4 regions of the Bacillus sp. FSL H8-0534 genome follow, and region 2 is predicted to be linked to each of the others. Evidence: riboswitches for the same ligand, from Rfam matches in the RefSeq annotation. Region 2 holds a riboswitch; each other region holds the start of a gene.
The links. Region 2 has a riboswitch for thiamine pyrophosphate ahead of tenA (thiaminase II). Riboswitches for the same ligand answer to the same signal wherever they lie in the genome.
Positions count from the first base shown of each region.

Region 1 (7,009 bases), 330 kb from region 2:
AAAACATAATTGAAATTAGTAGCATCCCAATTCCAATGGAAGCAAATGTTGCGACCAGACCAGGAATCATAAAGCTATGATTTAATACATATTTACCAATACGTGTTGTTCCTGTACGGTCAAAGTTGATCGCAGCAACAATTGTTCCGTAGTTCGGAATGAAGAAATATCCGTTTACTGCAGGGAACATCGCAATAAGAAGTGCTGGTGAAATACCAAGTGATAATCCGAGTGGCACTAACGCACGTACTGTTGCTGCCTGGCTATACAGTAAAATAGATAGAATAAATAATGCAATAGCGAATAACCATGGTGCGCTTGTTACTAAGTGTTGAATCGATCCTTGAATCGTACTTAAGTTTCCGTTAAAGAATGTGTCTCCCATCCAAGCGATACCGAAGATTGCAACAACGGCTGTAGCACCAGCTTTGAAGACATTTCCAGATACAATGCTTTCTACATTTGGCTTACAGAAGATAATAATAAGAGCAGCAATTGTTAACATTACCATTTCAATTGTGTTTGGCATTGAAAGCCGAACTAATTTTCCGTCTATCATCCATCCTGGACGAAGTGCTTCGAATGAACCAAGAAGAACAACAAAAATAGTTGCAAATAAGAAGAGAACAACAGATAATTTGGCGCCCTTTGCACCGATAAATTCTTTCTTTTCTTCAAGTTTAGGAATCATTCCTTCTTTTAATCGTTTCAAGTATTCAGGGTCTTCATTTAACTCTTTACCCATTTTGCTGGCAACGAAAGCAGCTAGCATACAAGCGATGAAAGTAGAAGGAATACTTACTTTTAAAATATCTAACAATGTAATTTTATAATCAGCTAGCATTGCTAACAGGGCCACAGTTGCAGCAGAGATTGGACTTGCTGTAATTGCTTGTTGCGAAGCGATTACGGCAATTGACATCGGGCGTTCAGGTCTAATTCCTGATTCACGTGATACCTCTGCAATAACGGGAAGTACGGAATAGGCAACATGTCCAGTTCCAGCGCACAATGTAAATAAATATGTCACAATAGGTGCGAAAAATGTAATGCGCTTCGGGTTTTTACGAAGTGCTTTTTCTGCAAGATGAACAAGGTAATCCATTCCACCTGCAGCTTGTAAGGCACCTGCAGCTGTAATGACTGCTAAAATCATCAGCATAACGTCAATAGGAGGAGCTGTAGGTTGTAAATGGAATACGAATACAAGTATTGCCATACCAACGCCACCCATTACCCCTAGTCCAACTCCACCAAGGCGTGCACCGATAAAAATGCAGAGTAATAAGGTAAGAAATTGTAGCCAAAACATGATAAACTACCTCCAAAATTTATATGGTAAGATATTTTTGAATAATTTAATTTGAATGATAATTATTAAATTATTCAAATAAAGACCTGTTAAATCAACCTTTTTATTATATAACACATAAAATGTAACATTCACTATATTTTGTGACATTATTTTGGAAAAACAATTACTTTAATTTAATATATAAATAAGAAATAATGGACGTATAGTGAATGTGTTGCAAAGAAAAAAGCAGAAACGAATTCATCTGTTTCTGCTTTTTTCTTATGAAATAGACTTATTTTAGAGATTCTTTAATTTGTGTGAAAATATTAATAGCAAAAATGATAATAGCAAGAACAACAAGAATACTTCCACCAGCAACAAAAGGTATAGCTGCATGGTAGCCATAAATCTCAAGAGCAAGTGCAATCATTATAATCGGTAGTCCGATATGTAAGAGCCAAAAATGCCATTTACCAAGTTTTGAGGCACCAGCTTCTTTGAAAATATAGTATAAAATATATGAACAATAGATTATGAGCGGTATCATATTATGAAAAAATGTAGATTTGTTTGTTTGAAAAAATAAATCATGCTACAATGAAAACGAATTAAGACCGGGGAGCCAATTGGCTGAGAGGATGTAAGTAAGCATCGACCCTCAACCTGATCTGGATAATGCCAGCGTAGGGAGTTACTTAAAGTGATGTAAGCAGATGTTATTGTATAATAACTTGCATACAAGGCTTTCCTACGTATTTTGTAGGAAAGCCTTTTCTTTTTACAGAACATATTTTGCAAGGGGGATTTTCGGATGTCACAACAAGTTACAATTTCATTTTCAGTCGTACCACAAGCAAAAACGAAAGATGTGTATGCCGTTGTTGATAAAGCAATTGAAGTCGTACAACAATCGGGTGTTCGTTATGAAGTAGGTGCGATGGAAACAACACTAGAAGGAGAATTAGACGTGCTTCTTGATGTCATTAAGCGTGCACAACAAGCTTGTGTTGATGCTGGAGCAGAAGAGGTTATTACTTCTATTAAAATTCATTATCGTCCAAGTACAGGTGTAACGATTGATGAGAAAGTTTGGAAGTACCGTGATGAATATGAAAAACCAGAAACGATCTAACATAACAATTACAATGATTTGGCTAATCCTTCTCATTTCTATATGGGAAGGATCTGTTTCATTATTTCGAATTGAACCGTGGATTTTACCCAAGCCTTCTACTATTGTACAGGAACTCATTGGAATGAAAGATTTATTGTTGCCAAATACAATGCAAACACTACAAGAAGTTATCATCGGATTATTCTTTGCGATTTTACTTGGAACGAGTATTGCAATTATTATGGATGTGATTCCGTTATTTCGTGTGTTAATTAATCCGTTACTCGTTATTTCACAAACCATTCCGATTGTCGTACTAGCCCCTCTATTTATTATTTGGTTTGGATATGGAATGCTCCCAAAGGTGATGGTCGTTATTCTTGTTTGTTTCTTTCCAATTGCTCTTAGTATTTTAGAAGGTTTTCAAACAGTAGATAAAAACATGCTCAAGTTGCTGCAAACAATGCGTGCGACAAAATGGCAAATCTATCAGAAGGTAAAATTCCCTGCCGTGCTTCCATATTTTTTCTCTGGATTAAAAATTGCGGTTACATATAGCGTGATGGGAGCAATTATCGGGGAGTGGCTTGGTGCGAGCGAGGGATTAGGTGTTATGCTTACTCGTGCAACAAAATCCTTTTTAACAGCTCGTGTATTTGGTATTGCAGCAATTATTGTCATGGTGACATTGCTCTTGTATTTTATCGTAGAATTTATGGCAAGACTAACAGCACCATGGATATACAGAAAGGACGACAGAAAATGAAAAAAGGCTTAAAAGTGATGCTAGCTGCAATACTTGCAGCTGGTGTTGTTGGCTGTAATGCGGCGAAGAAAGAAGAGAGCGCAGATAAAGAAAAGAAAGTAAAAGTTGTTTTAGACTGGTTCCCGAATACAAACCATACTGGTTTATATGTAGCAAAGACGAAAGACTACTATAAAAAACAAGGTTTAGACGTAGAAATCATTCAGCCGGGTGATAACGTATCGGCAGAGCAAATGATTGCATCAGGAAAAGCTGATTTCGGTGTAAGTTATCAAGAAAACGTAACATCAGCTCGTGTTGAAGGAATACCGGTTGTTTCAATTGGAGCAATTATTCAACATAATACATCTGCATTTGCATCACTGAAAAAAGATAATATTACCTCTCCGAAAGGGTTTGAAGGTAAGCGCTACGGCGGTTGGGGTGCACCAGCAGAAGAAGCGACGTTAAAAACAATTATGGATAAGCATCAAGCTGATTTTAGTAAAGTAGAAAAGGTTGTTCTTGGACAAACAGATTTCTTTAAATCAATTGGCCGCGATGCAGACTTTGAATGGATTTATTATGGCTGGGATGGCATTGAAGCAAAACGACAAGGAAAAGAATTAAATACGATCATGGTAAAAGATTTAGATCCAGCGTTAGATTTCTATAGTCCTGTCATTATTACAAGTGAAAAGCATACAAAGCAAGATAAAGATTTTGTGAAAAAATTCATGAACGCAACGGCAGAAGGATATAACTTTGCAATTAAAGAGCCAAAAGAAGCGGCTGATATTTTAATTAAAAATGTACCGGACATTAATAAAGAGTTAGTACAAGAGAGCCAAAAATGGTTAAGTACGAAGTATCAAGACGATGCGAAAGCGTGGGGAGTACAGAAGGAAGAAGTTTGGACGAATTATATGAATTTCTTACACGATAACAAAGTTATTAAAAAGAAAATTGATGTAAAAGATGCCTTTACAAACGAGTTCCTTCCAAGTGAAAAATGAACGGATTACAAATAAAAGATGTTGTGAAAGCATTTGATGGGAAAAATGTACTAGAAAAGATTAGTGCTTCTATACAAGAAGGTGAGTTTGTCTCGTTTGTAGGCCCAAGTGGTTGCGGAAAAAGTACGTTATTAAATCTGATTGCGAGTGTTGAAGAGGCAACTAGTGGTGAGGTAATCTATAACGATACCCTTGTTCAAAAACAGGATAGTGTAAGTTATATGCCGCAACAAGATTTGTTGCTCCCGTGGCGTTCAGCACTACAAAATATTGTTCTTCCATTAGAAATTGATGGGAAGCCAAAGAAAGAGAGACTTACAGAAGGAATGGAAGCCTTGCAACAATTTGGTCTAGCTGAATACGCAAATCATTATCCAGATGCATTATCCGGTGGTATGCGTCAGCGTATTAGTTTCCTTCGTACCTATTTATGCGAAAAGCCGATTATGCTGCTTGATGAACCCTTTGGTAAGTTAGATGCATTTACAAAAATGGAAGTGCATCGTTGGCTTTTAGATTCATGGCATCAAGAGAAGCAAACAATCGTGATGGTAACCCATGACTTAGATGAAGCGATTCTATTATCTGATCGTGTATTCATTATGTCACAAAGGCCAGCTACGATTGTAGGTGAAGTAAAGGTTAACTTACCACGTCCTCGAACGATGGAAATGTTAACATCTCTTGAGTTAAAAGAAGATAAGGCCGAGATTTTAGGGATATTGTCTCCTTATATGCGGAAGTAATGAAAGTTTCTTAACAGTTTTTGTGACTGTTAAGAAGCTTTTTGTTTTAGAGGGAGGAACAATGGGTTAAATGATTGAACAAAGAGTGGATTTACTCATTTTAGATTTTACAAGTCTGTATGCAATGGAGAAAATGTCCAAAGAAATTTTTAAAGAAAAAGAGGAACCAAAAGATTCATAACGAATAAAATATAAGAGCATGGTGCATGCTTATTATAAGACAATAATGATTTATAAAGGAGTGAAAGGATAAGATGACTTTATCAACTGTTCTTCAAATGGTTTTAGCTTGATATGGGAGAAGTCTGCCCATTTTTAAAGTTTAAGCCAAATTGAAGACAGCAGGTAAAGAACCTTAATCCTTTTTTACGATAGTAATGTGTAATGGGTAAGGTGTGTTCACCTTACCCATTTTTCATATATACAATTAAATAAGATCTTTATTTTGCAGTTCTCCCTATTTGGCTTGTTAGTTATAAAGAAAAGGAGAGAACAAAAATGAGCGTATTAACAGTAGAAAATCTTACACATACGTATGGAGATAAAACCATTTTATATAATGCTTGTTTTCGATTATTACAAGGTGAACATGCGGGGCTTGTCGGAAGTAATGGTGCAGGAAAGTCAACATTGCTTCGGCTTTTAATAGGAGAAGTTTTGCCTGATGGGGGAATGATTGAATGGTTTCCGCATGTAAAGGCGGGGTTTTTAGAGCAGCATATTGATTTACAAGAAGGAACAACAATTGAGGAATATTTACAAAGTGCATTTTCTCATTTGTATGCGATTGAACGTGAAATGATAGTCATTGCTGAAAAGATGGCAAAGGAAACAGACTTAGATAAGTTATTAGTACACTATGGGGAATTACAAAATATACTAGAGGGTTCAGATTTTTATCAAGTTCATACGAAAATAGAAGAAGTAGCAGCTGGTTTAGGATTGTTAGACTTAGGGATGAAAAAAGATGTTTCAAAATTAAGTGGTGGCCAGCGTACAAAGTTATTACTTGGGAAGCTTCTTTTAGAGAAGCCACATGTTTTACTATTAGATGAACCAACAAACTATTTAGATACAGTTCATATAGATTGGCTAAGGGCGTATTTACAAGCGTATGAGCATGCCTATATTGTTGTGTCACATGATGAATCATTTTTAAACAATATTACGAATGTTATTTATCATTTAGAAGGGCAAACAATAAAGCGCTATACGGGGAATTATGAAAGATTTTTAGAAAGTTATCGCTTGCAGAAGCAGCAATTGCAAGTGGCTTATACGAGACAACAAAAGGAAATTGCAAATTTAGAGAGTTTTATTCAAAAAAATAAAATTCGAAAAGCAAAGCAGGCAAAAAGCCGTGAAAAGGTATTGGAGAAAATGAAAAAAATTGGAAAACATAACGATGTACCACGGTCGCGTTTTCATTTTCAGATTCACACTGAGCCTGTGAGCCGCATATTACAAGCACAGCAAATTCAAATTGGTTACGTGGAACCATTGTTTCCATCCCTTAATTTACAAGTGAAAAGGGGCGAAAAGATTGCAATTGTTGGTCATAATGGAATTGGAAAAACAACAATGCTAAAAACGTTGTTAGGACAATTAGAACCATTAAGCGGGAGAGTTCATATTGGAGAGCGGGTACAACCTGCATATTTTGCTCAAGAAGAATTTAGGGTAGAAGTTACACCACTTGAGCAAGTATGGTCAGGGCGTCCGGATATGACGCAAAAAGAAATTCGGCAATCCCTAGCAAGATGTGGTTTGAAGGCCGATCACATTCGGCAATCTCTATGCTCTTTAAGTGGTGGAGAACAAACGAAGGTACGTTTATGTGAACTTATGTTAATGCGGAGTAATGTTTTAATTCTAGATGAGCCGACGAATCATTTAGATGTACAGGCGAAAGAGGCATTGAGAGAAGCTTTAGAACACTATCAAGGGACAATTTTACTCGTTTCTCATGAACCTTCTTTTTATGAATCTTGGGTGACGAGAGTTTGGAATCTGGAGGAAATGAACGTTACTAAAAAATAAGAGAGCCGTTTATTTAGGAGTGTAATGGGCAAGGCATAAAATATTTTAGTA
Region 1 covers NZ_JBBOUC010000001.1:2,689,340-2,696,348, reverse strand. The annotation lists gene MHH71_RS13830 (anaerobic C4-dicarboxylate transporter family protein) at 1-1,312, opposite strand, end outside; gene MHH71_RS13825 (hypothetical protein) at 1,590-1,727, opposite strand; TPP riboswitch at 1,903-2,004, shown strand; gene MHH71_RS13820 (MTH1187 family thiamine-binding protein) at 2,109-2,429, shown strand; gene MHH71_RS13815 (ABC transporter permease) at 2,401-3,177, shown strand; gene MHH71_RS13810 (ABC transporter substrate-binding protein) at 3,174-4,172, shown strand; gene MHH71_RS13805 (ABC transporter ATP-binding protein) at 4,169-4,918, shown strand; gene MHH71_RS13800 (ABC-F family ATP-binding cassette domain-containing protein) at 5,417-6,958, shown strand.
Region 1: it holds a riboswitch for thiamine pyrophosphate, as region 2 does, so the genes downstream of both, MHH71_RS13820 (MTH1187 family thiamine-binding protein) here and tenA (thiaminase II) in region 2, are expected to answer to the same signal.

Region 2 (7,999 bases):
AAACTTCCATCCCCTTTCTATATAAACCTTTCTTGTTAGGTGGGAGAGAGCATCCGACCATGCATAGAAGCGGTCAGATCCTTTTCCTGCCCCATGCCAAGTAAAAACAAAGAAAAAAAACGAGTGTAGTTCAGCTTTTATTCTTTGTCACATTGACTTACATGTTAAAAAATCAAAATACATTTATATAAAGTGAAACTTTAATCAACATGTGTTCTCTTTATCCCCCATCAATCAGGCGTTTACTGCCAGTTCATGCAGGATAAATTGATTTAGAAACCAATGAATCTAGCAAATAATTCCCTTGCTTTCCTTCTATTAAATCTGCCATATATTGACCAGAAACGGGACTTAATAAAATACCGTTTCTGTAATGACCGGTACAAGCATATAATCCTTTTATTTCCTCGTGTGCCCCCATATAAGGAACCTCGTGATTAGATTGCGGGCGTAATCCCGCCCACGTACTTTCCCATTCAGCTTCTTTCAAAGCCGGCAAGATTGTATAAGCACGTTCTAATATCGAAGTAATACTTTCTGGTTGTACAGACTTAGTAAACGTGTGAGGCTTCATCGTTGCTCCAATTACATAGCGTCCACCACGTTTTGGCGCGATATAAAACCGCTCTTGGAAAATAGGAGATTGCAGCAATGGTTTACAGCTCTTTACGGCAACAACTTCTCCTTTTACAGGATATGTACCCCAATCACTATGAAAATGATGAAGTAGTTTTGTACTCCACGAACCACCAGCAATTACTACCTTTTCACATGTAATCATACCTTCATTCGTAACAATTCCTACTACTCGGTTGTCTTCTATTTTGATATCAAATACTTCTGTTTGTTCATATATATCAGCACCAGAAATGGCCGCAGAGTGTGCAAATGCCTTTGTAAGTTCCGGTGCAATAACATGACCATCTTTTGGATAATATACAGCCCCAATGATCGATGAAGAGAGGAATGGCTCTTTTTCATAAAGCTCATCTCCTGTCAGAAAATATGATTCTTCACCTGTTTTCTGTTGCCAGTCCATAATATCTAGTATTCTTGTCTTCTCATCTTCATTTTGGGCTATACGATATATACCTTTTTCTTCATATCCAATATCAATACCCGTTTTTTCACGTAAAGCTGCTGCAAGTTGTGGAAATATTGCACGGCTTTTTCTAGCAAGCTCAAATAGTGGATCGTACGCATCCCACTCCGCCTGTACACCAAGTAAACCTGCCGCTGCTTTAGAAGCTTCAGACGCAATCCTTTGTTTCTCAACAATTGCAACTTGGTATCCTCTTTCCGCTAGAAAATGTGCAACTGAACTCCCAATCACACCGCCGCCAATAATGGCTACATCATACTTCTTACTCATGATTTTTCGCCCACTTTCTTATTGTCTCCTTGTACAACCTTGCCTGCTTATACGGATTACTATCACTTACAATCCCAGACATAACAGCAATACCACTCACGCCAGCTCTAAGAACCTCTCCTATATTTTTAGGTGTTATCCCTCCAATAGCTGTAATCGGTATCGTTAATCGCCTTGCTATATCTGAAATCTCTTCCAACCCTCTTGCCGGAACATCTTTCTTACAACTCGTTGGAAATACATGACCATAAACAAGTGAATCTGCTCCATTTTTGAACGCTACTATCGCTTCTTCTAAAGAATGCACAGAATAACCAACATGCAAATAAGAAAACTTTTCCTTTACAGACCTGACATCAGCACTTCGATACCCCAATTGTACGCGAGAAATATTTAATAGAATTGCAATATCGATTCGATCATTAATCACAAGCTTAGATGCCGGAAAGCCTCCTTTTAGGAGACCTTCCACACCTTCATATAACTCTTTCGTACTTTTCTCTCGCTCACGAATATGCAAATAATCAATCTCACTCTCAATTTGCATCGCTACATTCGCTAACTCTTCGAATGCCATCTGGCCATTTGAGATAACGTGGAGCTCATCTTTCATATTCACTCGCCTACTTTAAAATATTTTCGAATAATTCATTGGCAGGAACACTCTCTTTTGTCATGCCTTTTTCTTTCAACCATTTATTTTGTTTTTCCCATGACTCTTTCGTATCTGATAAAAATGGCTCATCTTTCGTTTCCATTTTCTCTAACAAAATTTTCATACTTTCTTTTTCAACTTCTGGAACAAGTGGGAAATTTTCCTTTTCTTGATGATTTAATAAAATACCCAGTGCTTCGTCTGGATTCTTTTTCATAAATTCATATCCTTTTTTCGCACCTCGTAAAAAGGCTTGCAACGCTTCTTTATCTTTTTTCAACGTTTTATCACCTGTTACAAAAACAAGTTCATGATAATTTGGTACACCATAGTCAGCTGGGTTGAAGTACGCTGGTTCATGGCCTTCATGACGCATAACAGGAACTTCATGGTTAATATAAGCACCTGTGACAGCATCTACTTTTTTCGTAATTAATGCTGGTACTAAATCAAATCCAACATCTACTACTTTTACAGTATCAGGATTACCACCAGCTTCTTTTACCATCGTTTTTAAATACGCTTCACTTAAAGGTGTTCCGGAATAACCAACTGTCTTTCCTTCTAAATCTTTTGGTGAATTGATTCCCGCTGATTTTAATGATACGACGTGATTTAATGGTGAACGGACCACAGCTCCGATTGATTTCACTGGAATTTGTTCATTTGCTTTTGCAATGACAACGTCTGGTTGATAATATAAACCAACTGTTACTTTCCCCGCTGCCGCTAATGTTAATGGATCGGTTGGATTAGAAGGGAATTTAATATTCACCTTTACTCCTTCTTCTTTAAAGTATCCTTTTTCAATCGCTGCATAGATAAAACTATGCACCGCATTTGGATACCAGTCGAGCATAACTGTTACTTCTTTTTCAGCCTTTTTCTTTTCTGATGATGAATTGCTAGAACATCCTGCAATCATTGCAACTAATAATGTAAACACAAAGATGCGTTTGAATAATTTCATGAATGTTTCCTCCAACTAATGAATTTCTTTTCTAATATAGAAACAAATAATACAAATAAAATAGCTAGTAATGATAGAAGCACAATCGGTGCAAACACACCAGCTCCGTCTAACTGTGTCATCATTCGTTTACTAAAGTATCCTAAACCAGCTTGTGCACCAAGCCACTCACCAATTGCTGCTCCAATGACACTAAGTGGAACAGCAATTTTTAAAGCAGAGAAAAAGTACGGAAGTGCAGATGGCAACTTTAACTTTAGAAAAATATCTTTTTTCGTTGCACCATATGTCACTAAAAGCTCCTCCCATTCCTTTTTCGTGCTGCGCAATCCATCATACGTATTTACCGCAATGGGGAAAAAGGTAATCAAAACTGTCACAACGACTTTGCTCCAAATTGAATAGCCAAACCATAAAACAAATAATGGTGCTAAAGCAGTAATTGGAATCGTTTGTGAAGCAACTAGTAACGGATAAAAAGCTCTTTCTATCCATTTACTCGCATTCATAGACATCGCCAGTCCAACACCAAGTACAATAGAAATAACTACACCGATTAAGACTACATATAAGGTTGCTGGCAAATGAACTGTAAGTAATATGTCACGCAGTGCCCACATTTTAGCTAGAATTGCAGTAGGAGATGGCAAAATATACATCTCATCTACAATTCTAGCCTCCACTTCCCAAGCTATGAGCAGTATGCTACTTAAAATCAGTGCAGGTAGTAGCTCTGTCACACGTTTCATACGAGCACCTGCCTTTGCAGCATACCGAGTAACTCATCTTTTAGCCCTAGTATCTCAGGCTTATGCAAATCTTTTCTTGAGCGCTCCGTTCCAAGTGGTACAACACGCTCCGTTAAAGTTGTTATAGGCTGCTCTGTCACTATTAAAATCCGATTAGAAAGAAAAAGTGCTTCTTCTACATCGTGTGTAATAAATAAAATGGTTTTTTGCCACTGTTTCCATTGCTCAAACAACCATTCTTGCAACGTTGCTTTCGTTAATGCATCTAATGCGCTAAACGGCTCATCTAACAATAAAATGTCCCCGCCTGTTAATAAAGTTCGAATAAAGGACACTCGCTGCCGCATACCACCTGATAAATCTTTCGGATATTTGTTCTCGTATCCTTGTAAACCAAATTGTTCTAACAGGTCTTTTGCCTTTACATGTGCTTCTTTTTTCTTTATCCCCTGGCACTCTAACGGCAGTGCTGCATTTTCAATAATTGTTCTCCATGGCAGAAGCATATCTTTTTGTGGCATATATCCTACAGGATGACTCGAGGTTTCTGTAAGTTGAATCGTTCCAGCCGTCGGTTCTTCTAATCCTGTAATTAAACGAAACAATGTACTTTTGCCACAGCCACTCGGTCCAATGATGCTAACAAACTCTTTTTCTTGCACGAAAGCATCCAGACCCTTTATAATTGGCTTTTCATCATAATGAAAGGAAACATTATGAAACTGTAGTATGCTCTTGCTCCTCAAAACCCCACATCTCCTTACGATACGCCATATCCCAGAATAAATACTCAAAGCGGCTAGAATATAAGAAAACCTCTTCTAATTTGTCTAACTCTTGTTCAGACTTTCCTTCAGCTAGTTCATTTAATAAATCCATTAGCCAAATGCAAAGTTTTCCATACTCTTCTGAGCTATATCCTTGAATCCACTCCCCAAAGAACTCATGATCCCTTGCTCCTGGAATATCATTTAAACGCTTTCCAATTTCCCAGTAGCTCCACATACATGGAAGCAGAGCCGCAATTAACTCTGCAAGCGTACCATTTTGAGATACTGACATCATATAGTTTGTATACGCTAAATTTTTAGCAGATGGTTTTGCCTCTTCCATCTCTTGTACAGAAATACCAAGGCGTTTTGCATACTGTTTATGGATCGTCATTTCTCCATTTAAAATGCCGTCTATTTGTTCTGCAAATTTTGCCATAACTTGCGGATTAGTCGCTTTCACAACTCCAATTGCATATAATTTTGCATAATCTAGTAAATATAAATAATCTTGTATGATGTAATATTGGAATTTATCCTTTTCTAATGTACCGTCCCCCATCCCAGTTACAAATGGGTGATTATGACTTTTTTCCCAAACAGGCTGTACTGTCTCAAATAATCTCTCACAAAACTTCATTTATATTTCCCCTTCCTTTATATCAATTTATTCAAATAAAAAACCACTCCTCTATAAGAAGTGGTTACATCAAATAAAAATACATTTATTCGTTGCTCCACTTCCCTACGCTAGCATAATCTAGATCAGGTCTGTAAGGGTTAAGGATTATTCCTCTCTCAGCACATAAAGCACCCCTAGTGGTTTCTACTATAAAATTGTCAAATAAAAAAGCCCTGTTTCTTTACGCAAAGAAACAGGGACTTACTGTTAATGTCCGAATTGCTTCCCTACGCTAGCATAATCTAGATCAGGTAATAAAGGATCAAAGACTCTCGGCCTTACTCTCAGCTGGCAACACCAACTCTCCTAGCACAATATGAAATTACCATAGTCAGTATAACACTGTCATCCATCATCAGCAACTGTTTTAACTTATCCCAATCCTATTTACGAGCCATGAATCCAATACAAAGTAAGAATTCTTTACATCAAAGTTCTACTTATATAAAATATGAAAAATAAATATATATATCCATTTTGATTTTCCAACATATAAGTCGCGGCTATGAAGAATAAAAGGTGACCTGTACTCATTTTCTCTTTTTGTTTAACTTAGTACGGGGTAGGAAAAGGATCTAACCGCTTCTATGCAAGGTCGGATGCTCTCTCCCTCCTAAAAAGAAAGCTTTTCTGTCAGTTTTTCAATTTAGATTTATATATCTATTCAGAAAATATCAATTATCTTTAATCCATATTATAATGATTATTAATCTGTTATTCTTTTAATATATTTCGATTCCATTAAAAAATTGTTATTTTTCTCATTTCATATTACAGTTATATGAATAATGCACAAAATATTATATCTTTATACTATAATAGGGAATGTATTAACACATCTATGGGGGGCTAATATTAGATGAAACAGAAAGCTACAGCTTTAACGGCAACTACTGTCGCAGTCGCATCTCTACTTCCATCCATAACTCAAGTAGATACACGTACTATAGCAGCTCAAGAATTGCCTACACAAGACACTAAATATATAAAACCGAATCTAAAAATATTATATTCGAATAATAAAATAAAAGCAAGGAATAATGCTAACTCCGTAAAAAATACAAATATTTCTACATCTACTAAACGGAAAAACAGTTATATTGTAAATGTTGGTGATCAAGTTCAGATTGGGGAATTGTTAGGACATATGGGAAATACAGGCCATTCATTTGGGCAGCACCTCCATTTTAAATTACATAATGGTGAATGGAATTTTGAAAAAACAAACGCAGTAAATCCACTGCAGTATTTAGTTCGGTAATATTATATGCCACGTAATATTGCCTTAATAATTGAGTATTTGGCTTTTCTCGGTTTAATTTGTTGTTTAGTAATTTACAATACTAACATTGTTTTTTTGAGTATCGTTATCTTATTTGTTACTATCGAATCTTTGATGGAAGCATTCAAAATCCGACTAAAGAAACACATTTCTCATATATATACTGCATTTGTTATTATCGGCGGTTTAATAACAAATATTATTTATAGTGGTTTTCACCTGGCTGCTATATTCCCTGTATTTTTTATAGGGGTACTACTCATTATTTCCCAATATATTTACATTCCTGATCACCGTAAGAAACAACAAGAAGCTTAAAATGGACGTATGTCTACTTCTCATTTACGACTAAATAAAAAAAGGTCTCACTTGAAGTGTGAGACCTTTTTTTATTTATACATTATAGAGAGTGAACAAGGGAAAGCACAAAACTTTTCTTTACCCACACGCATATCGTTCATAAATAAAACTTAAATTATATTTCTTCTCTAATCCCACTCGTTGTTCATCATCACACCAGTAAAATAAAATATCATGAATCGTTGCATAACGTTTATTCTTTAGAAATTGTTTGATAAATGACGGTAAACAATCATGTAATTGTATAAATATATAATTCCGCAAAAGTTCTTCCTTATGTTCAATTCCTTTACAAACATACATCAACTCTTCACAATAATATGCATGTTGCGGAACTTGAATCATTTCAAAAAATGGTACATATGATAATAGTTTTCCAATGAAATGCTCATATCGATTCATAAATTCAAACGACATGTGCTCCATCATTTCTTTCATTACATAAAGATAATCATCCACATGCGTGGTTTTTAATGGATTAAGGCGATCAGAAATTTGAGAAATTACAGCCCTTTGACATGCAACAACAGAACGACTTGGTCCATAATATGTTAAAAAATCCGTACACTTACGATATTTTTTTAATAAGTCATATATGTATAAGTCATAAACGTATGTATTGCAGTATATTGCTAAGTTCATCATCTCTTGATCTAATTGTTCTTTGGACAATAATTTTGCCTGTTTGCAAATATAAAAGAATGTAAGTTCCATTACTTCCTTATGAGATAATAGCTTCTCACATTTTTCAATACACTCTGTATTAAATTTAATTCTTTCCCATATCATTACATCATCATTTTCCAATTTACCAATTCGATATTTTACAATTAAGTAGTTCCAAGCCACAACTTGAGTTAAAATATCCCACGTTTCATATTCCATAGATGTATGTACAAATTCATCTAATCTTTGATTCACCATAAATGTATACGCTTCCTTATACCAACCGATTTTCTGGCATAAACGAACAATACGAATTAAAGTTGGTATTTCATCCTTATGGAACTGCGGCAAGTCCTGCACCTTATTCATTCCATATAAAATAAACGGAGCCAAGTTTTCTTGTTTATAAAATTCTTTTTCTTTCCAAGCTAAAATTGTCCGTTCTTTTCCTTCGCCTTTTGGATGATTTGGTACAAGTAAAGAAAATAAATCC
Region 2 covers NZ_JBBOUC010000001.1:2,359,191-2,367,189, forward strand. The annotation lists gene thiS (sulfur carrier protein ThiS) at 1-2, opposite strand, end outside; gene thiO (glycine oxidase ThiO) at 254-1,372, opposite strand; gene tenI (thiazole tautomerase TenI) at 1,365-1,985, opposite strand; gene MHH71_RS12145 (ABC transporter substrate-binding protein) at 1,996-2,997, opposite strand; gene MHH71_RS12150 (ABC transporter permease) at 2,994-3,746, opposite strand; gene MHH71_RS12155 (ABC transporter ATP-binding protein) at 3,743-4,492, opposite strand; gene tenA (thiaminase II) at 4,461-5,156, opposite strand; TPP riboswitch at 5,242-5,344, opposite strand; TPP riboswitch at 5,406-5,516, opposite strand; gene MHH71_RS12165 (M23 family metallopeptidase) at 6,058-6,459, shown strand; gene MHH71_RS12170 (hypothetical protein) at 6,466-6,798, shown strand; gene MHH71_RS12175 (DUF3965 domain-containing protein) at 6,919-7,999, opposite strand, start outside.

Region 3 (7,999 bases), 1.5 Mb from region 2:
AAATGATAAAAATATTACATTTGTATTACAAAATAGTTGTTTATCCCTATAATTCGTAATATAATTTACTTGTAGGGTATAGAAACTAAAAAATAATTTATTATTTGGGAGACTGGGAAAAATGAAAAAAATTATTTTGCTAGTTTTAATGTCTGTAATGTTTTTAGTACCTGCCGTTTCTCATGCAGAAACAAGTGGAAATGTAAATCAGGCTGTCCCGAAAGAAGAACAAGCTATACAAAAAATGGGATGGGTAAAAGATGGAGATTCATGGTATTACTTTGATAAAGATGGAAAAGCTCATGAAGGATGGTTAAGTTATAACGGAAATTGGTATTACTTTATAGATAGAATCATGGTGCAAAAAGATTATGTTAGGGTAAATGGAAGAGATTATTATTTAGGTAATGATGGTGTTATGCAGACTGGTTGGATAGCAGATGGTGAAGATCGCTGGTTATATGCAAACCAAGATGGATCATTCAAAACAGGTTGGGTGAAGGAAGGAAATAAGTGGTATTATATTCATCGTGGATTAATGGCAACTGGATGGGTAAGAAATGATACAGGTTGGTATTATATGAATCCGAATGGTACGATGAAAACAGGTTGGTTACAAGAATCTGGGAACTGGTATTATTTAAAATCTGACGGTGCAATGGCAACAGGCAAACACTTAATTAATGGTACTTGGTATTCATTTAAAGATAACGGTGTTATGCTCTAGATATTTAAAAAAAGAGGCTGTCGAAAGTAGTTGAATTAGCTACTTTCGACAGCCTTTTTTTATTCCGTAAATAGAGAGGTGTGCATAGGGAATTTTGCTTTCTTGAAGGTAATTGAATCTTTAAGAAAAATCCATTTCATCTGCATCTCATATTTACATAACAGATATATTCTATAAATACATCCGATGCGATGTGAAAAAAGTATACTAAGGAGAGATATAAAATGAAAAAGAAACTTTTACCAATCTGTGCGATGGCACTTTTATCAGTAGGATATTCTTCGGTAGCAAGTGCGTCTACTGGGACAATGACAAAGGAAGAAGTAGCACAAGTACAGCAAGATACAACGAAAAAAGAAGCAGCAATGCAGGAACAACAAAAACAAGATAAGATGAAAAAAGAAGCGGCAGTGCAAGAGCAACAAAAACAAGATCAAATGAAAAAAGAAGCGGTAGTGCAAGAGCAACAAAAACAAGATCAAATGAAAAAAGAAGCAGCAATGCAGGAACAGCAAAAACAAGATAAGATGAAAAAAGAAGGAATTCAAGAGCAACAAAAACAAGATAAGATGAAAAAAGAAGCAGCAGTGCAAGCTACAAAAGGTGAAAAACTACCAAATACAGCATCAAATAGCATAACAATGATGACGTTAAGCGCGTGCCTTGTAGCATTAGGATCATTGTTTGGATTTACGCGCCGTAAAATTAAAGCGTAAAACAAAATATAAATTAGTCTATAAAGAATGGGATAATTTCATATATTAAAAATGGTAGGATATCCCTACCATTTTTTGCATGGAGGGATTAAAGTGAGACTTATAAATCGTATTGGATTTGCTTTCATGATAGTCGGTATTCTTATGGGGACGTATTATTTTTTTGAATGGTATAAAGGAAAAAGTTCCGCACAAGATTTAACGACAGAAGAGATAAAGCATTTTGAAAAAATAGAATTAAAAGGGCATTCCACTGAAACATCTGTGAATTCTCAAGTACCTTCTTCTCAAATGCAATATAAAGAAGGAGAGAAAGTAGCGATGTTAAATATCCCAAAAATAAAGAAGAAGTTCTCTATATATTGGGGGGCAAGTGATACCACATTGAAAAAAGGGGTAGGTATGTTTGTTAGTGATATGACAACAGCTCCATCTGAAGGAGGACACACTGTACTGAGTGGACATCGCGATACTGTATTTACAGAGCTAGGAGAGCTTAAAGAAAAAGATAACCTCATTGTGGAATACGATAATAAGATTTATACTTATGAAATTCAAAAAATGTGGATTACACATGCGGATGATCGCACAGTCATAGTAAAGAAAGAAGAACCAACATTAACGCTGACGACGTGCTATCCATTTGATTATATAGGTGATGCACCAGATCGATATATTATTGAAGCGAAATTGATTTCTACTGATTCAAAATGAGAGTATAGTACTCTGTCTTTAGCTATTTAGAATGAGAGAAGGGGGAAGGGAATATGACAAAAACAATTTTAATTGTTGAGGATGAAGATATTTTACGCGAAATATTGAAAGATTATTTTCTAAATGAACAATATAAAGTACTTGAGGCAAGAGATGGGAAAGAAGCTTTATCCTTGTTTGAAGAAGAAGAGGTTCATTTAGTTATTCTTGATATCATGTTACCGGAATTGGATGGTTGGTCTGTTTGCCGAAGAATCCGTAAAACGTCTCAAGTGCCGATTATTATGCTCACGGCACGTGTGGATGAAGACGATACGTTACTTGGATTTGAGTTAGGAGCGGATGATTATGTAACGAAGCCATATAGTCCGCCTATTTTACTAGCGAGGGCAAAGCGATTACTTGAAAGTCGAATACTTACAAGTAAATCTCCAAGTAATGAAGATGATACGCTATCTATTCATGGAATTTGTGTTCATTTCCCATCACGTATCGTTACGATAGAGGGAGTGGACATTAATTTAACACATACAGAGTTTGAGATATTGACCTATTTTATGCAGAATCAATGGATTGTTTTGACAAGAGAGCAATTGATTTCAAGAATTTGGGGATATGAATTTGCTGGTGATGACCGGACAGTGAATAGTCATATCCGTAATTTACGAAATAAATTAGGAGATAAAGCAAAGTACATTACGACTGTTGTTCGGATGGGGTATAAATTTGAGGGGAATGTATGAGAAAAGGGATTGTACTCAAATTATTTATTCTTACAACAGCACTATGCATGTTGATTTTAGCGACGATTTTTATTGGACAAACGATATTTTTCAAACAATATTATGCCAACAGAAAAGTAAATGATATTCAAACAAATATAAGCTCCTTTGAGAGAGAGTATTTGAATAGTGATGGTAACACAGAAGCAATTCAGAAACTGGAACAAGATTTTTATAGAGAAAATAATACATGGATTACAGCATTAGATAGTGATGGAAATTTAAAACATGCGACTGATTTTTATTTAGAAGTAAAGCTGGATCGGCTATCGCAGAAGGAACTTGGAAAAACAAACCTTACAATCCCTCTCTATTATCTTATGGGGATAGAAGAGATTGAAAATGAAAAAATGCCGTATTTTTCAGGGTTGCAAATTTCAGTTTATGGGATGGTTAGAGATTCTACAGTTGTTCCTGCTGTATTAAATTTAAGTAAGGGTATAAATTGGTCCAACAAGCCATTAGATAAGAAAATAAATGAAATAGCTCCTAAGGTGAAAGAGGAAAAGAAAAGTGCTGCTCAAGTTCCTAGTACTGGTTTTGGGGGAACTGTTACAAAAGTGCAACTACCTGATAGTAAAGGGATAGTGAATCCACTTTATAAAAACACTTTGTTCTTGGAGAGTATAAAAGAATTTCAAGCGGACTTACTGTTAAATGAAAATAAAGATAACAATGATGCCTTAAGAATAAATGACTATGAAAAAAATGATATAAAATATAAATTATTAATCAAACCGATAAAGGAAAAGGATGGCTCTTTAACATATATATTCGCGATGGCGTCCTTGCAGCCCGTAGATGAAGCAGTGCAAATGGTAAAGGATTATTATGTATATATTATTGCATTTGTGCTAGTACTTACCTTGTTGGCATCTTTTTATTACTCAAAACAAATTGCAAAACCGCTATTACGAATTAATGATACAACGAAAAAAATTGCACATTTAGATTTTTCGGAAAGAATCCCAATTACTTCAAAAGATGAGATTGGCGATTTATCTAACAACATTAATATATTATCAAATACATTGCACACACATATTGAACAATTAGAACAAGATATTGAAAAAGAAAGAAAGCTAGAAAATACGAGAAAAGAATTTATTTCAGGTGTCTCACATGAATTGAAAACACCACTAAGTATTATGAAAAGCTGTATTTCGATTCTAAAAGATGGGGTAGCCGAACATAAGAAAGAATATTATTTTCAGGCAATGGAAAAAGAAGTGGATAAGATGGATATGTTAATTTTGGACATGCTGGAGTTAGCTAAATTTGAATCTGGCACGTATAAAATGCAGATGGATACTTTTCATATTGATGAGGTCATTGAGCATATATGTGGACAACTATCATTAGAAATAGAGAAGAAACAACTTCATATTCACAAACACATATCTCCAGCTCAAGTTGTTGCAAATCAACATCGCATTGAGCAAGTAATTGTCAATTTCATTACGAATGCAATCCGTTATACACCTGAAAAAGAGGATATTATTATTTCTACAATAGATGAGCTAAATCAAATAAAGATTTGTATAGAAAATAAAGGCACTCATATTGAAGAAGAACAATTAGATAAAATATGGGACCGTTTTTACCGTATAGATACAGCTCGTCAACGTTCAAACGGTGGAACGGGACTCGGACTTGCTATTTCCAAAAATATTTTGGAACTTCATGGCGTAGAGTATGGTGTAAATAATACAGCAGATGGTGTGTTGTTTTACTTCTATTTAAATAAAAAAGTGTAGTAGGATTTGTCTAAATACACAGAATGAAAAAGGTCTTTCTCAGTAGAGAAAGGCCTTTTGGTTTTTATCCCGTATTAACGGGCAGTAAGACCCCCACCTTCACTTCGTTTAGAGGAGGGGATCTTCTCGGTTAAAATGATAAAAAATAAGACTGCCATTTAGGCACTCTTATTTTTAAAATTTATATTATGCGCACCAATACTTTTAAATAAGCGTGGTGAAGTTGAAAACAGGAGTAGTAGTAATACTGTGCATAATGCAAATGAACCGAGCATTGTACTACCATTCACGATCAATGAATAAAGAACAGCTGACTGTCCTGGTGGTGCGTACTTCCCAAAGAAGATAACACCAGCAATAAAGTGACAGAAATAACGGGCAAAGCTACCAACAAATGTAGCAAGGATAATATAAAAAAGCGCCTTTTTCCCTTGCCCGCTTTTTGATGAAGGTTTATCTTTGCGGCTACCAATGTCGGATTGTACGTTAGATGTATGTTGGTTGTTCGCAAGTGCCTTTTGAATTGGACGATAGAATAAACCAGCAAAACCGATAAAAGCAAATGCAACGAAGTACTCAATAAACGCTTGAACTGGCGTTAAAATGTAAACATCGCCGACTACAATTTGTAGTAGACCCCAAATGAGTCCTCCTAAGAAAGCAGTTTTAAAGCCCCAGCGGTAAGCGATAATAAAAATAGGAATCATTGCAAATGAAACAGAACCGCCTGTTGGAAGTTTAATTGATAGTGGTAAAATGTCGATGATCAAGGCGAAGGCTGCAAGGATTGCAGATTCAATCATCGCTTGTAAATTGGTGTTACGCATGTTGTTAATCCCCCTAAATCCAAGTTGCACAAAAAAGAATACTTATCATAGGGAGATATGAAATACGTAAGTAGAAAAAGAATGAGGTATTTCAAGTTCAACGTTTGCACAATTCCTACGTTAGCATTAACTAACAGGTTCTAAGGGTCGGAACGAAGTGTTCCCTCTCAGCAGCAAAGCTCCCCCTGTGATAACGAGATTCTTTATTTGTTAGGTTTATTGTAATTGAAATGGATGAGAATGGCAAATGAATATATAAATACAAATTGAAACGGCATAAAAACCTTCTTTCTAGGTGGAAGAGAGGATTCGGCCATGGATAGAAGCGGTCAGACCCTCTTCCTGCTCCACGCCAAGTGAAAGCAAAAGGAGAAAACGAGTGGAGATCTCCTTTTGTTTTCATAGCAGCGACTTATATGCCAGCAAATCAACATGGATATATATAATTCTCCCGAAATGTTAATAAATAGGAAGAAAAAATATATAGTACTTGATTCATAGAATGTGATATAATTTTCTTGAAAATAATTATCATTCTCTTTCGAGGGGGAAGATTATGAGCTTAGTTGATATTAAAATAGGTGAAAAAGTATTAGTTAAAAATTTACAAACGTTAGATAAATTATTAAAGCGGAGATTAGCTGCTTTTGGTCTTTCAGAAGGAAGTGAACTTCGTATGAAACAAAAAGCGATGTTTAAAGGGCCGTGTACATTAGAGTGCCGTGGACAATTAATTAGTATTCGTCATTGTGACGCGAAAATGATAAAGGTGGAATTAGCGTGAATAAGGTTGCATTGCTAGGGAACCCGAATACAGGGAAAACATCATTATTTAATGCGCTGACGGGTTCGTATGAATATGTAGGAAACTGGAGCGGAGTAACAGTAGAAAAGAAGGTTGGTAAGTTAAAGGGGAAGCAAGGGACATTAATTGATTTACCAGGTATATATGATTTAAATCCTGTTTCTCGTGATGAAGGTGTCGTTACAAAGTTTCTACTAACAGAAGAATTTCATCATATGCTAAATATTGTTGACTCTTCTCAATTTGAGCGCAATATGCATTTAACATTGCAACTACTAGAGTTTGGTAAACCAGTTTCTATCGGTTTAAATATGATTGATGTTGCGAAGCAACGCGGAATTGTTATTAATGCGAACAGATTGTCAGAAGTATTAGGAGTAACGGTCGTTCCTGTTGTTGCGAGAAGTGGTAAAGGTTGTGAAGAATTACTGGCTACTCTTCATGAGAACGAGAAGAAAGAGAAAAAGTCTTTCATTCTTTCTTATGGTAAAGAAGTAGATGCAGGTATTGAAGAAATCATGGATCTTTTAACTCAAGCAAATTATGAGCATCCTAGATGGCTTACACTTCAATTTTTAAGTAATAACGAAGTAGTAGAACAAGAAGTTAAAAGATTGCCTGTTTATGAAAAGCTTGTAGCAATTCGTTCTAAATTAGAAGCGAAACTTGATAGTACGCTAGAACAGCATATTTACCGGACACGTGCAGCGTATATTGAAAAGTTAAAAACAAATGTCATTCAGCATGAAAAGGAAGGAAAGATTCCCTTTTCAGAAAAAATTGATAAGTTAATTACACATAAAATTTTAGGACTTCCAATCTTTTTAGCAGTTATGTTTTTTATTTTTCAGGTTACGTTTACGTGGATCGGTACGCCTTTATCAGATATGCTTGATGAATTTCTTGGTGGGCAGTTTACGGATTGGGTAACGGCAGGTTTAACAAACATTGGTGCCTCTGAGTTTATTCAAGCGCTCGTTACAGAGGGGATTATTGCCGGCGTTGGTGCGGTATTAGTATTCGTTCCACAAATTTTTGCATTGTTCTTCTTTATTTCGTTATTAGAAGACTCAGGGTATATGGCCCGCATTGCAGTTGTAATGGACCGTATTATGGAATTCTTTGGTTTAAACGGAAAAGCATTTATTCCTATGATTATCGGTTTTGGTTGTAACGTTCCTGGGATTATGGCAGCGAGAACGATTGAGCAGGAAAAAGAAAGATTACTTACCGTTTTAGTAACACCATTTATGTCTTGTTCAGCGCGTTTACCTGTATATGCATTATTTGCGGGAGTCTTTTTCCCGAATAGTCAAGCGACTGTTGTGTTCTCTTTATACATTGCAGGTATTGTACTTGCTTTACTCGTTACAAAAGTAATGTCTCTTACTGTTTTAAAAGAAGAAAAATCTATTTTCGTTATTGAGCTTCCGCCTTATCGTGTACCACAAGCAAAAACATTGTGGCTTAGTACGTGGGAAAAAGGAAAAGGTTTCGTACGTAAAGCTGGTACATTTATCTTTGGGGGATCTGTTGTTATCTGGTTACTTAACTATGCTGGTCCATCTGGATTTGGCGTAGATATGGGGGATAGTTTCTTAGCAATGATTGGTGGGTTCGTGGCACCAATTTTAGCACCGCTCGGTTTTGGAACGTGGCAAGCAGCGGCAT
Region 3 covers NZ_JBBOUC010000001.1:3,843,826-3,851,824, forward strand. The annotation lists gene MHH71_RS19470 (N-acetylmuramoyl-L-alanine amidase family protein) at 122-727, shown strand; gene MHH71_RS19475 (LPXTG cell wall anchor domain-containing protein) at 952-1,443, shown strand; gene MHH71_RS19480 (class D sortase) at 1,537-2,157, shown strand; gene MHH71_RS19485 (response regulator transcription factor) at 2,211-2,900, shown strand; gene MHH71_RS19490 (sensor histidine kinase) at 2,897-4,696, shown strand; gene thiT (energy-coupled thiamine transporter ThiT) at 4,855-5,523, opposite strand; TPP riboswitch at 5,618-5,719, opposite strand; gene MHH71_RS19500 (FeoA family protein) at 6,080-6,307, shown strand; gene feoB (ferrous iron transport protein B) at 6,304-7,999, shown strand, end outside.
Region 3: it holds a riboswitch for thiamine pyrophosphate, as region 2 does, so the genes downstream of both, thiT (energy-coupled thiamine transporter ThiT) here and tenA (thiaminase II) in region 2, are expected to answer to the same signal.

Region 4 (7,999 bases), 340 kb from region 2:
GCCACAGTAGGTGTTTGTACACGACCACAGTTTAGTTGAGCATTAAATCGAGTAGTTAATGCACGTGTTGCATTAAGCCCGATATACCAGTCAGCCTCCGAACGTGCGACAGCTGAAGCGTATAAATTTTCATATGCTTTACCTGGCTTTAAGTTTGCGAAGCCATCTTTGATTGCTTTATCGGTAACAGATGAAATCCATAGACGCTTGATAGGTTTATTAATTTTAACTTTATCAATAATCCAACGCGCGACTAATTCTCCCTCTCTTCCTGCGTCTGTAGCCACTATTATTTCAGTAACATCTTTTCTAATCAGTTGACTTTTAACGGCATTAAACTGTTTGCCAGTTTGCTTAATCACTGTCAATTTCAAACGTTCAGGTAGCATTGGCAGATCTTCTAAATTCCACTTTTTGTATTTCACATCATAGCTTTCTGGGTCTGCTAATGTAACAAGATGCCCTAAAGCCCAAGTAACGATATATTTATTACCTTCAAGATAACCATTTCCTTTTTTATCACACTTCAATACACGCGCAATATCACGTGCAACAGAAGGTTTTTCAGCAATTACAACACTTTTTGCCATATTTAAAACATCCTTTCAAGTTTCCGTAAGTTAAATATAGCATACATCCTTTGTGGATTCAGTTATGCCGAAGATTCTAACCTTTTGTTATGAATTAAATACTCTATATCTTTGACTAGTTAAGAGGGTGAAAATTTTAGTATTTCGGATATAACAAAATAGTAGGATATCTTTGTCCTTTTTTAAAAGGACAAACCATTATTTCACAAGGCGGAAAAGATCAAAACGCGATGTTGCGAAGTATATGAAACAATAAAATCAAGATGATGAGCCGCGTAATCCTGCGTTAGCGGAAGTTTTGGCAAAATTGAAATTTGGTTCAAAAGAAAAAGAAGAAAGTGCAATTTTTCTTATCTCAAAGGGAAGTTGGGCTTTTTATTAATTCTATAGATATAATAAGTTTCCTAATATGAATAAAAAAGCGATATAAACAATAATGGAATTCATTGACATTGTTAATGAATTTCATTATCATTAAGTTGGTAATCTGATTATTGCCAAAACGTCAGATTGAAAGTATAAAGTATACCTTTAATTGATAAAGAGAATCATTTTCTTTTCTATTATCTTATAAATAGACAAAGGGGGATAAAATGATAGGATTATAATCTGTATGAAATCAAATGATGGCGACAGAACATAATCTGCACCATGAAGAAATTATGAAAAAGAGATATTTGTTTATCATGCTTATTGTTTTATCAATTGTGTCTATTTTTATCGGTGTAAAAGAGGTTAATCTAGCAGATATTTTGCACTGGAATCAAGAAAAAATGCAAATTGTATTTATTAGTAGATTACCACGTCTAATCAGTATTATTGTTGCTGGTGTTAGCTTAAGTATAAGTGGTTTAATTATGCAGCAACTTAGCAGAAATAAATTTGTATCCCCGACAACTGCGGGGACAATGGATAGTGCAAAGCTAGGGGTTTTAGTTTCATTGATGCTATTCACGACAGCGAGCCCGCTTGAAAAAATGTTTGTTGCATTTGTCTTTGCATTAGCTGGTACATTTTTATTTATGCAAATTTTGAAGAGAATTAAGTTTAAGGATGCGATTTTTATCCCGCTTGTGGGAATTATGTTTGGGAACATTATCAGCTCTATAACGACATTCTTTGCTTATAAATACGACCTAATTCAGAACATTTCTGCATGGCTACAAGGGGATTTTTCAATGGTGATGAAAGGAAGATATGAAATTTTATATTTAAGTATCCCACTTGTCATTATCGCCTTCTTATATGCAAATCGATTTACAGTTGCTGGAATGGGTGAAGATTTTGCGGCCAACTTAGGGATGAATTACAACCGAGTGCTAAATATCGGGCTAATTATCGTTTCTTTAATCTCCGCATTAGTTGTTTTGACTGTTGGTATGATTCCATTTCTAGGGCTTATTATTCCGAATATTGTTTCTATTTATCGTGGAGATAATTTAAAGAATAGTTTACCTCATACTGCTTTACTAGGAGCGGTCTTTGTACTTGCTTGCGATATACTTGGCCGCGTCGTTATTTATCCGTACGAGATTTCTATTGGCCTTACAGTGGCAGTAATTGGAAGCGGAATCTTCCTTTATTTATTGATGAGGAGAAACGCATATGCAGCATAGAAAACAAACAAGTCATAAAAAAATGTTGGCAGTGCTTGCCATTGCATCAGTTGTAGCCATGGGGATATTTTTATTTATTAACTTAAATATGAATACATTAGATTATGCATTGCCAAGAAGAGGTAAGAAATTGTTGGCAATGGTTATAACGGGCGGAGCAATTGCGTTTTCGTCTATGATTTTTCAAACAATTAGTAACAACCGTATTTTAACACCAAGCATTATCGGTCTAGATTCACTTTATATGTTTATGCAAACATTTGTAGTGTTTGTATTCGGTTCAAAACATATCACAATGATGAATACAAATGTTAATTTTCTTGTATCAGTAAGCTTAATGGTTATTTTTTCACTGTTTCTTTATAAATTTCTCTTTAAGAGAGAAGGAAGCAATATTTATTTCTTATTGTTAATTGGATTAATATTTGGAACGTTCTTTCAAAGTTTATCCTCTTTTATGCAAGTACTCATTGATCCAAATGAGTTTCAAATTGTACAAGGGAAAATGTTTGCAAGTGTAAATAACGTGAGAACAGAGTTACTTGTAACGTCTATCATTGGGATTCTATTAGTTCTCGCTTACGTATATAAAGAACTGAAGTTATTAGATGTACTATCGCTAGGAAGAGAAGAGGCTATTAATTTAGGTGTAGATTACGATAAAGTTGTGAAAAAGCTTTTAATTGTAATTGCAATTCTAGTTTCTATTTCTACAGCGTTAGTTGGACCAATTACATTTTTAGGATTACTTGTAGTAAACGTTGCGCGTGAATGTTTACGTACATACAGGCACAAATATTTAATAGCAGGTTCTATCTTTATTAGTATTATTGCCCTAGTAGGGGGACAATTAATTGTTGAAAGGTTGTTTGAATTTAATACAACTTTAAGCGTTATTGTGAATTTTGTTGGTGGAGTATACTTCATCTATCTTCTATTAAAGGAGAGCAAGGCATGGTAGAAGTAAGAAATATATCAAAGCAATATGGAAATAACAATGTTGTTGAAGATGTTTCTATTAAAATAGAAAAAGGTAAAATCACATCTTTTATCGGACCGAATGGAGCTGGAAAAAGTACGGTTCTTTCTATGATGAGTAGGCTGTTACAAAAAGATGCTGGTGAAATCTATATAGAGGATAAAGAAATTGGCGAATGGAAGAGTAATGAGCTTGCCAAAAAAGTCTCTATTTTAAAGCAAACGAATCATATCAATTTAAGACTTACGATTCGGGAATTAGTTAGTTTTGGGAGATTTCCGTATTCACAAGGAAATCTGTCCGAAGAAGATTGGAATCATATCGAGGAAGCCATTAACTATATGGAGCTTGAAGATATTCAATATAAGTACTTAGATCAGCTTAGTGGTGGGCAGCGGCAAAGGGCATATATCGCTATGGTTATTGCTCAAAATACAGAATATATTTTGCTAGATGAGCCATTGAACAACTTAGATATGAAGCATTCCGTACAAATTATGAAAGTGCTAAGACGCTTAGTTGAAGAACTGGGTAAAACAGTTGTAATTGTAATCCATGATATTAACTTTGCTTCTTGTTACTCTGATTATATCGTTGCTTTAAAAGATGGAAAAGTAATGAAAGAGGGAGCAACAAATGAAATCATTGACCCGATTGTTTTGAAGGATATTTATGACATGGATATTCATATTGAAGAAATAGCGGGAAATAATATTTGTATTTATTTTTCATAAGAGGAAGTTATTTTGATAGTACTAGCTTGCTATCGATTTAAATAATTTTAAAAAATTTATAGAGGTGATTGAAGTGAAGAAATTAGCGATGCTACTATTAACTTTCATACTTGCTATCGTCGCGGTAGCATGTAGCAATAACGCTTCTTCTGAGAAGAAGACAGAAGCGAGTGAAAGTAAATCAAAAGAGATGACGATTAAGCACAAATTAGGAGAAACGAAAGTTAAAACTAACCCGAAAAAAGTTGTCGTATTTGACTTTGGTTCCTTAGATACATTAGATAAATTAGGTGTTGAAGTAACTGGTGTACCACAAAAGAATACACCAGAGTACCTTTCTAAATATAAAGATAAAAAGTATACAAACGTTGGTGGTTTAAAAGAGCCAGATTTTGAAAAAATTAACGAAATTGCACCAGATTTAATTATTATTTCTGCAAGACAAGCTGATTCATATAAAGAATTCTCAAAAATTGCTCCAACAATTTATGTAGAACAAGATACTAAAGATTATATGAAATCATTTAAAGACAACACAGAAATGTTAGCAAAAATCTTTGGAAAAGAAGATAAAGCGAAAAAAGAAATTGCAGCAGTTGAAAAGGATGTAAAAGCATTAAATGAAAAAGCTACGAAAAGTGACAAAAAAGGTTTAGTTATTAAAGCAAATGACGGTAAAGTAAGTGCGTATGGTCCGGAATCTCGTTTTGGTATTATCCACGATGTGTTTGGAGTAATTCCTGCGGATAAAGAGATTCAAGCATCTACTCATGGTAATAACGTGTCATTTGAATATATTCTCGAAAAGAACCCTGATTACTTATTCGTAATCGATAGCGGTGTTGTTACTGGTGGTAAATCTTCTGCGAAACAAGTAGTTGAAAATGAACTTGTTAACAAAACAAATGCTGCGAAAAATAACAATGTAATCTATTTAGATGCAAACTACTGGTACCTATCTGGTGGCGGACTTGAGTCTGTATCAGAAATGGTGAAAGAAGTATCTAAAGGCTTAAAATAATATGAAAGATAGTGGTAGGGATTTTAATGTCCTATCACTATTTTATATATATAAATCCATTTTGATTTTTCAATATATAAGTCGCTGCTCCGAAGAACAAAAAGTGACCCGCTCTCATTTTGTTTGAACTTGGCATGGGGCTAAAAGAGGACCTGACCGCTTCTATGCATGGCCGGATGGTCTCTCCCACCTAAAAAAAGGGTTTTTATCGTTTTTTCAATTTGTACTTACATATTAAGATGACAAAAACTTGTAACTTGTTATTTTAAGAGAATAAGAGTAGACTCTGAATTAGATGAATAAGAAAACACATGGGAGTTTGCGGAAGCAAACTGAGAGTACGGCTAATCTGTCGTTGACCATTTGAACCTGTTGGATAATGCCAGCGTAGGGAGAGTGTAAAAGCACATATTCAGGCACTTTGCATACGCGAAGTGTCTTTTTGTGTATCTCCCATTACTAAATTAGGAGATGAAAAGAATGAATATAAAAGAAATTGCAAAAGTAGTGGAAGTAGTAAGAGAGTCTAATCCACTTGTGCATAATATTACAAATGTTGTTGTGACAAATTTTACGGCCAATGGTTTACTTGCAGTAGGAGCATCACCAGTTATGGCGTATGCAAAAGAAGAAGTGGCTGAAATGGCTAGCATTGCAGGAGCACTTGTTTTAAATATGGGTACGCTTCGCCCTGAAGAAGTAGAAGCAATGCTAATTGCTGGAAAGTCTGCGAATACACATCATGTACCAATATTATTTGATCCAGTTGGTGCTGGAGCTACTTCTTACCGAACTGAAGTAGCAAGACATATTCCAAGTGAAGTGAAATTAGCAATGATTCGCGGGAATGCAGCGGAAATTGCTAATGTTATCAATGAAAAATGGGAAATTAAAGGTGTTGATGTTGGTGCTGGAAATGGAGATGTTGTAGGAATTGCGAAACAAGCAGCAGATGAACTAGATACAGTCGCGGTTATTACCGGAAAAGAAGATGTTGTAACAAATGGTGAGCGAACTTTTATCATTCGTAACGGCCATCCAATCTTAACGAAAGTTACAGGGACGGGATGTTTGTTAACTTCTGTAATGGGAGCATTTGCAGCGGTTGAAAAAGATTATGTGAAAGCAGCAGTTGCTGCATTAACGTTTTATGGGGTAGCAGCAGAAATCGCTGCTGCAAAAACCGTGGAGCTAGGACCGGGCAGTTTCCAAATCGAATTTTTGAATCAGCTAGCAAACATTACTGTGGATGATATTGAACAATATGGAAATATCCAAGAAGTGCAGTAAGAAAGGATGAGGGAAATGGCGCGCATTAATCAACAGCAAATGTCCAAATTATTGCAAGTGTATTTTATTATGGGTAGTAACAATTGCCAAAAGGATCCATTACGAGTAATGAAAGAAGCGCTAGATGGTGGAGTGACCCTTTTTCAATTTCGTGAAAAGGGTGAAGGAGCTTTAACTGGAAAAGAACGAGTCCATTTTGCAAAGCAGTTACAAGCACTTTGTAAAGAATATAATGTTCCATTTATTGTGAATGATGATGTAGACTTAGCAATTGAATTAGATGCAGATGGTATTCATGTTGGACAAGATGATGAAGGAATTACATTCGTTCGTGAAAAAATGGGAGATAAAATTGTTGGGGTATCTGCCCATACGATAGAAGAAGCACGCTTTGCCATTGCAAATGGGGCGGATTATTTAGGAGTAGGACCTATTTTTCCGACGAGTACGAAGAAAGATACAAAAGCGGTGCAAGGAACGAAAGGGTTGCGTCATTTTAGAGAGGCAGGGATTACAGTTCCGATTGTTGGTATTGGAGGAATTACAGTTAAAAATGCTGCTTCTGTTATAGAGGCAGGGGCTGATGGCGTTTCTGTTATTTCTGCAATTAGTTTAGCAGATTCGCCTTATGAAAGTACGTCTTTACTGACAGGTATTTTTAATGATAAAGTGAAACTTTAATTAGTGGGGGGTTCTTCATCCCATACTGATTATCATCCCTCACCAATTGGGATTTTACGGTCAGTTAATCTCCCACCTATCTTCCTCGTTTCTCTCTGAATCTTGAGGTGGGGGTCTTACTGCCCGCGAATAGCGGGATAAATAGTGAAAATTGTTGATATATGGGAAGAACCATTTCTAATCTGAAAAAATGGTTTTTTGTCGTATAAAACAAAGTGTGCGGCTCAAACTAATATGTATGAACATATATCGTTTCGGAGGGGAACATATGATTTCTTTACAAGATATTATAGCTGCTCATGAGAAAATGAAAGGCATTGTCCATATGACACCACTAGATTATTCAAGTACATTTAGTGAACTATCGCATAATGAAGTATATTTGAAACTCGAAAATTTACAAAAGACGGGTTCTTTTAAAGTACGTGGTTCTTATAATAAGATGGTTTCTCTTGATAAAGGTGAATTAGAAAATGGGGTTGTTGCAGCGTCTGCTGGAAATCATGCACAAGGAGTTGCCTATTCTAGTAATATGCTCGGTATTCCTTGTACGATTGTGATGCCAAAAGGTGCCCCGCTTAGTAAAGTGCTTGCGACTAAGCGATATGGTGCACATGTAGAGTTGCAAGGTGATGTATTTGACGATGCTTTAGCTTACGCACTTGATTTAAAAGAACAAACGGGAGCGAAGTTTGTTCACCCGTTTGATGATGAGGCTGTCATTGCTGGTCAAGGTACAGTTGGATTAGAAATTATGCAGCAGTTTGATGATATAGATGCAGTAATCTGTCCTGTTGGAGGCGGAGGTTTAATTGCAGGTATAGCGATGGCGATTAAAGAACAGAAGCCATCGGTAAAAATATATGGTGTACAAGCGCTTGCTTGTCCAGGTATGAAGCAATCCTTTGAAGAAAAGAAGGTAATTACAGTAGAATCTTCGCCGACTATGGCAGATGGAATCGCGGTAAAAAGACCAGGTGAGCTTACTTTTCAGCTTGTAGAGCGCTACGTAGATGATATTTTTTGTGTGGATGAAATGGAAATTGCACGAACGATGCTAATGCTACTTGAACGCAATAAATTATTAG
Region 4 covers NZ_JBBOUC010000001.1:2,696,814-2,704,812, reverse strand. The annotation lists gene MHH71_RS13870 (DNA topoisomerase III) at 1-590, opposite strand, end outside; gene MHH71_RS13865 (ABC transporter permease) at 1,253-2,206, shown strand; gene MHH71_RS13860 (iron chelate uptake ABC transporter family permease subunit) at 2,265-3,167, shown strand; gene MHH71_RS13855 (iron ABC transporter ATP-binding protein) at 3,161-3,919, shown strand; gene MHH71_RS13850 (siderophore ABC transporter substrate-binding protein) at 3,993-4,940, shown strand; TPP riboswitch at 5,242-5,351, shown strand; gene thiM (hydroxyethylthiazole kinase) at 5,412-6,230, shown strand; gene thiE (thiamine phosphate synthase) at 6,237-6,911, shown strand; gene ilvA (threonine ammonia-lyase) at 7,180-7,999, shown strand, end outside.
Region 4: it holds a riboswitch for thiamine pyrophosphate, as region 2 does, so the genes downstream of both, thiM (hydroxyethylthiazole kinase) here and tenA (thiaminase II) in region 2, are expected to answer to the same signal.